3 regions of the Shewanella sp. HL-SH4 genome follow, and region 3 is predicted to be linked to each of the others. Evidence: predicted binding sites of a transcription regulator. Region 3 holds the regulator's gene; each other region holds the start of a gene.
The links. Region 3 encodes FliA, which starts transcription of late flagellar genes. Its sites were predicted from a motif close to CTAAAGNTNNNNNNNNNNNNGCCGATA; they were not measured.
Positions count from the first base shown of each region.

Region 1 (2,272 bases), 810 kb from region 3:
CCTGTTGTTGATGAGTCCATAGGCTAGTATTCTGCGCCTGGTATTTAGCGCCAGAAGCCGTACGGGTTAATAGTCCTAATTGGGATAAATTTGCTGGAGGCACGCTAGATGTTTTTTTCGCCAGACTGTAGCTAAATACTGCGGCGGGGATGGCAGTATTATTATAAAAATAGGCTGTTAATTTGTTCTGTGGATCATGGCCACATTGATAATAAGTTGCACTTGGCACCTCTACAGCGCCTGCTAGAATTTGTAGCTCAGTTATACGAGATTGGTAATTAAGCTTAGTACATTCTTTAGGGTTATCGGCTTTCCAGCAATCATTACGGCCTTTAATCCAGCCTCTTTGCTCAGCTTTAATGCGGTTAACTTGCTGCCCATCGACTTGTGAAACTAATTGGCTGAAAAGGGGCTGTAACTGAATATCCAGTAGAGCCAACTCTTCTGATTGACAAATAAGCTTCTCAATAGACCCGCGTGCTTTATTGCACTCAAAGCTAGGTGCTTGAGCCACAGACGTAGCGGCGTAGCTCTGCGCAATTGGAGTTAAACCAATCACAGTTAAACCAACCGCAGTTAACCCAATAGTAGCCAAAGCCGATAAATTTTTCATCAATGTATTTCTCTATCCATTATTCATGACAGACCATAATGACGTAATCACTAAGGTGTCGCAATTTAAGATAGCTAATTACACAGTAAAAATTTAGGCAGTCGTATTAATATTGTGACCTGCATTGCCAACAGGTGCTGGAGGCGCTGCTGCTTCAATAAGTTGCAGTGCCATTTGACCTTCCACTTTTTGTTGATCCTTCGCCATAACAGCGGCTTTCAAGCTATGGCCTGAATCAATATTTGCTGGCATGTTGCTTGGAGCGTTTACCGAAATTGTCATATAAACCTCACTTTTATTAAATAATGGTGTTTGTATTCTGTCTATTTGTATATCGGCAGGCGTATTGAATACTGTAGCAAAGATATCGGATTAATATGCTTCCCTAGCAAAATATAATAAATTCTTGGCAAAGTATTCTCTGTTATTGGCAAATATTATAGATTGTGCACAACTAGAATATGTTATACTTGAGCAAATTTTAAAGGGAATATTTATGCCATCAGCCAACCCATTAGCACTTGAAAATCAGGTGTGTTTTTCATTATATAGCGTCACTAATGCGATGATCCGTGCTTATCGCCCTTTGCTTGATGAGTTATCACTGACATATCCGCAGTATTTAGTCATGTTAGTGTTGTGGAAAGAGGCGGGCATAAGCGTTAAAACCTTGGGCGAGCGATTGCATTTAGACTCAGGTACGTTAACCCCCTTACTTAAGCGCTTAGAAGTAAAAAAGTTAGTAATACGAGGCCGTAGTGAAGAAGATGAGCGAGTTAGAGTATTACACCTTACCGAACAAGGTCAAATGCTACGCCAACAAGCTGAATCAGTCCCTGAAATGATGCGTTGTAAAGTGGGTGGCGATCTGGCACAACTTCAGCAGCTTAAAAGTTTATGTGATAACGCGTTAAAAGTACTTAATTCTGATAAGGCATCAAGTTGTGAAGTGTGAGTTTTTTGAAAAAGGTCATTGTTTATCCTGTCGTGATATTCAAATCCCTATGTCAGAACAGTTACAGCATAAAATGACCAAACTACAGCAGTTTTTTGGCCAATTGCCTGTTGAGCAATGGCTTGAACCCATTGCAAGCCAAGAAAATCGTTTTCGCAATAAAGCCAAAATGGTGGTTTTAGGTGCAGCACATCAACCTATTTTAGGTATTGTCGATCCCCAGGGGCAGCCCATTAGTTTATGCGATTGCCAACTGTATCCTGAAGATATGCGGCAGCTATTGCATAGATTGCAATTGTTCGTGCAACAAGCGGGAATTCCGCCTTATCGAGTCGATAAAAGTAAAGGTGAGCTTAAATTTATTCTGCTCACCAGAAGTTATATCTCTGGTGAATTTATGCTGCGCTTTGTGCTGAACAGTGAACAGGCAATTTCACGAATTAAGCGAGAACTACCTCAGTTACAGGCTGAATTTCCTAAAATCAGTTTAGTGTCGGTTAATATTCAACCTGTTCATATGGCGATTTTAGAGGGCGATCAAGAAATATTTTTAACCGATCAAACCCGTCTTGCTGATCGCTTTAATGATGTGCCTTTATATATTCGTCCTAAAAGTTTTTTTCAAACCAATCCACAGGTAGCTGAGCAACTTTATCAAACCGCTCGAGAGTGGGTAGCGGCATTTAATCCACAACATATTTGGG
Region 1 is NZ_CP195037.1:1,536,398-1,538,669, reverse strand. Features, by position in the region: gene ACRWQL_RS07650 (MliC family protein) at 1-613, opposite strand, end outside; gene ACRWQL_RS07645 (cytoplasmic protein) at 707-895, opposite strand; gene ACRWQL_RS07640 (MarR family winged helix-turn-helix transcriptional regulator) at 1,110-1,568, shown strand; gene rlmC (23S rRNA (uracil(747)-C(5))-methyltransferase RlmC) at 1,558-2,272, shown strand, end outside.
Region 1: a site for FliA is predicted at 946-972, ahead of ACRWQL_RS07645 (cytoplasmic protein). Genes of this name have one in related genera too.

Region 2 (2,272 bases), 540 kb from region 3:
CGCTCAGTACTGCAAGCATATAACACTGTGGCTTATTACCAGTACTTCTCTACTGTTATTTGCCCAGGAGCCCTTCTTAGGTTTTTAGTTAACCCTAATTCTAATAGTGCGGTTTGTGCATCAGAAATCATCCCAGGATTACCACAAATCATCACTTGAGAGTCTTCTGCATTAATCGTTAATGACGCTTTTTGTTGTAACAGACCATTATTAATCGCATCGGGAATGCGACACATTAACGCATCTTCGTAGGATTCACGGGTAACAATAGGAATAAAGTGAAATTGTTGAGAATATTTTGCTTGTAGCTGCTTAATAGATTCTAAATACGCTAAATCCGAGGCTAAGCGTACACCATAGACCAAAACAACTTTTTCAAATCGCTGCCAGGGCTCGTCAGTTAACAACATTGAAATAAAGGGACCAACAGCGGTGCCAGTAGAAATTAACCACAAATGCTTACCTTGCAGTGCACCATGGGGAATTTCATCTAGGGTCATGAATCCGGTCGCCTTGGGTGTCACTTCAATTGTGTCACCGGGGTTAAGTGATTGCAGATCGGGTGACAATTGACCATTTTCAACAGCTACAGCTAATATTTCGACATAATCGCTGCCTGGTGGGTTAACCACTGAATATGCCCGAGCAATACGTTTTTCATCTCGGATTTGGCTTAACTTAATAAACTGCCCTGCGATATAAGGTTCAACAGGCGCTTTAATCTTTAAGGAAAAAAGCTTTTCATTCCAATCAATTCGCTCAATTACTTCACCAGTTACCCACATAACACACCCTTATTCTTTTGCGTCTTTAGTAGAAGGTAACATGTCTAACTTAAACTTAGCTAATCCACTTTGAATATGCTCATAGGTGCTATCCACACCAGCGACAATATCGCCTTGAAGCACTTTCAAACCTGACAATATGGCTTTGGCTTGTCCAAAGCCGTCATCTATCGCCTTAGATATCTTATCCATAAAGCTATTAAGCTGAGTCTCGAAATCATCTTCGGGGTTTTGTTGCTGATATAAGCCAAAAAAACCTGTGGCAAATTGTACTATTCGATCTGCTGTGGCTGTAGGCGAGTAATCAACTTCAACCTCCATTGATTTGGAGGGTTTATTTTCACCCAAGACTAAATCAAGCTCAGCATCTATGGCATCAATGGCACTGCGATATAACAATGCCAGTGATTGATCTCCGGAAGATAACGTCACTTTCTCCTGTGCCGCCAGTATTTGCCCATTCATTAATCGCTTAGTTATTTGACTAACAGACATATTGGCTTGCTTAACCTCTGACTGCACACCCTGATTACTGACGTTATCAACAGCCTGTTTATCTTTCTCTGTATTTTTTGACAATGATGTAAACTGGGTCATATTTCTATTGGGTTTAATTTCCATGAAGCCTGCTCCATTTTTGAAATCTATATCTCTTTATCGACGAATAAAAATTAACCTAAAGTGATATTTTTAAAAATCACCCTTACACTCAACATTAGCATCAGATACTTTATTTAACGGCATAGATTAACGTTTCGATTACTGCATCGAATGAATATTGTTAAGCTTTAGACTATTCATTTAGTTGTTTTGACTAGTCATAAACTCGTTATTTCAGCTAGATTGATCTTATTCTTGATACTCAGTATAAGTTTCAACGGTAGTAGGTAATCTTCAACTATATTGACTAATCAATCTGTTGAGACAAATTTAACTCGCTTAATTTAAGGATAATACATGCAATTGCAACCGTGGATTTTATGGGGGATAGATCTGTTCGCAGGCCTGTTTCTAATGCTATTTTGGGCCGTTATCATTGGTGTAGTGTATATGTACATCGCTGATAAACTTCAGACAAAACAAGCTATTAGGCATAATTATCCCGTTATTGGTCGATTTCGTTATTTATTTGAGAAACAAGGTGAGTTTTTTAGACAATACTTTTTTGCTAACGACCGCGAAGAGTTACCTTTTAATCGCGCTGAACGCAGCTGGGTATATCGAGCAGCAAAAAACGTAGAGCGCACCATTGCTTTTGGCTCTACTCAGCCATTAGATAAACAGGGCAGTATTTTATTTCTCAACTCAGCATTTCCTATCAGTGATCACATTCATGTTGCACCAGCCACAGTAACGGTTGGCGAGCAATGTGATGTGCCCTATACCACAGACAAAATTTGCCACATTTCAGCCATGAGCTTTGGTGCATTATCAAGACCTGCAATAACCGCATTATCCCACGGTGCAGCAAAAGCAGGCTGCTGGTT
Region 2 is NZ_CP195037.1:1,269,898-1,272,169, forward strand. Features, by position in the region: gene ACRWQL_RS06485 (ferredoxin--NADP reductase) at 36-785, opposite strand; gene ACRWQL_RS06490 (DUF5610 domain-containing protein) at 795-1,406, opposite strand; gene ACRWQL_RS06495 (FMN-binding glutamate synthase family protein) at 1,743-2,272, shown strand, end outside.
Region 2: a site for FliA is predicted at 1,551-1,577, ahead of ACRWQL_RS06490 (DUF5610 domain-containing protein). Genes of this name have one in related genera too.

Region 3 (2,272 bases):
CGGATCTTGGTTTAGCTAACGTTGATGTGATGTTAGGAATTCGTGCCGAGAAAAATTTATCTCATGTTTTATCTGGCGATGCCGAATTAGACGATATCATTGTTCGAGGCCCTAAAGGTATTGGTATTGTTCCTGCAACGTCTGGAAGCAGAGCTATGGTTGAGTTAACCCAGGCTCAACATGCAGGATTAATTCGTGCTTTCAGTGAGATGCGTACACAGTTTGACATATTAATTGTCGATACCGCGGCAGGTATTTCAGATATGGTACTGAGTTTCTCAAGGGCATCACAAGATGTATTAATTGTGGTATGCGATGAACCGACATCTATTACAGATGCCTATGCACTGATAAAAATATTAAGCCGTGAACACGGTGTATTTCATTTCAAAATTGTGGCTAATATGGTACGCAGTTTACGTGAAGGAATGGAATTGTTTGCTAAACTAAGTAAAGTAACGGATCGGTTTTTAGATGTTGCTTTAGAGTTAGTTGCAACCGTGCCATTTGATGAAAATTTACGTAAGTCTGTGCGAAAGCAAAAGTTAGTTGTTGAGGCGTATCCAAAGTCGCCATCAGCTATTGCTTATCACGGCCTGGCAAATAAAATTATGAGCTGGCCAGTTCCACAACAGCCGGGTGGACACTTAGAGTTTTTTGTTGAACGTTTAGTCCAACGCAAAGAAACACAAGAGGATAGAGTGAGTGAATAAAGCCGCCGCGTATACTCAGTTCGATAATAAAACATCCGTTGTTGAACAGTATGCACCGCTGGTAAAAAGAATTGCACATCATATGTTGGCGCGATTACCTGCTTCAGTGCAACTCGACGACTTGCTACAGTCTGGCATGATAGGGTTACTTGAAGCGTCATCAAAATTTGATGACACCAAAGGGGCTAAGTTTGAAACCTTTGCAGGCATTCGGATACGCGGTGCTATGATTGATGAAATCCGCCGTGGTGATTGGGTTCCTCGTTCAGTTCATCGCAATAATCGCCGGGTTGCGCAGGTTATTGACGAACTAGAGCAAGGGTTGGGACGTGATGCTCGTGACACAGAAATTGCAGAAAAACTTGATATGTCGCTCAATGAGTACCATCATATTTTAAATGATGTTTCTGTTGGGAAAATCATAGGCATAGAAGATTTAGGTATTTCGCAAGATGTGTTAGTAACAGATGATGGAATACCAGATGATAATTTTGAAGCATTAGCTGAAACGCAATTTAAATCAGCGCTGGTGGAAGCAATTAAAACCTTACCAGAAAGAGATGCATTAGTACTTTCACTGTACTATGACGAAGCGTTAAACTTAAAAGAAATCGGTGCAATTCTTGAAGTAAGCGAATCTAGGGTTAGTCAGATATTAAGTCAGGCTATGCTTAGATTAAAAGGCAAACTCAAGCATTGGACACAACAATAATTATTAATTAGAGCACTAGAGTGTCAGCTCACCGGAGGAAACCTTGGACAAGAATATGAAGATTCTTATTGTTGACGACTTTTCAACAATGCGACGTATCATAAAGAACTTGTTGCGAGACTTGGGATTCAATAATACCCAAGAAGCAGATGATGGATCAACAGCCTTACCTATGTTGCAAAAAGGTGATTTTGACTTTGTTGTAACAGATTGGAATATGCCTGGTATGCAAGGTATTGATTTGCTGAAGGCTATTCGTGCCGATGATTCATTAAAACATTTACCTGTTTTGATGGTTACGGCAGAAGCTAAGCGTGAGCAAATTATTGCAGCCGCCCAAGCAGGTGTGAATGGATATGTTGTTAAACCTTTCACAGCGGCTACCCTTAAAGAGAAATTAGATAAAATTTTTGAACGTCTCGCTTAAGCAAGGATAAGTTATGCAGCCAATAATATCGGGGTTAATTACTCTCGAGCAGGCCCAGCAACTTGTCGAACTGCTTACTGCGGGGGAGCAAGATCAAGCTGACGACGTTGTTAGAGAACTCGCTACACCAATACAGCGTGAATTATTTGAAGAGGTCGGGAAATTAACACGTCAACTTCATAGTGCACTTCAAGATTTTCAGGTAGATAACCGTTTATCAGAATTAGCCAAGGTTGAAATACCGGATGCTAAAGAGAGATTAAATTACGTTATTGATATGACAGAACAAGCTGCAAATAAAACCATGGATGCAGTTGAAGAATGTTTACCTTTGGCCGATACAATAATTACCAATATAAAATCTGTTACCCCTATGTGGGATAAGTTAATGCGTCGAGACATAGAGTTGAGTGAGTTCAA
Region 3 is NZ_CP195037.1:726,824-729,095, reverse strand. Features, by position in the region: gene ACRWQL_RS04110 (MinD/ParA family protein) at 1-713, shown strand, start outside; gene ACRWQL_RS04105 (RNA polymerase sigma factor FliA) at 706-1,425, shown strand; gene cheY (chemotaxis response regulator CheY) at 1,469-1,852, shown strand; gene ACRWQL_RS04095 (protein phosphatase CheZ) at 1,866-2,272, shown strand, end outside.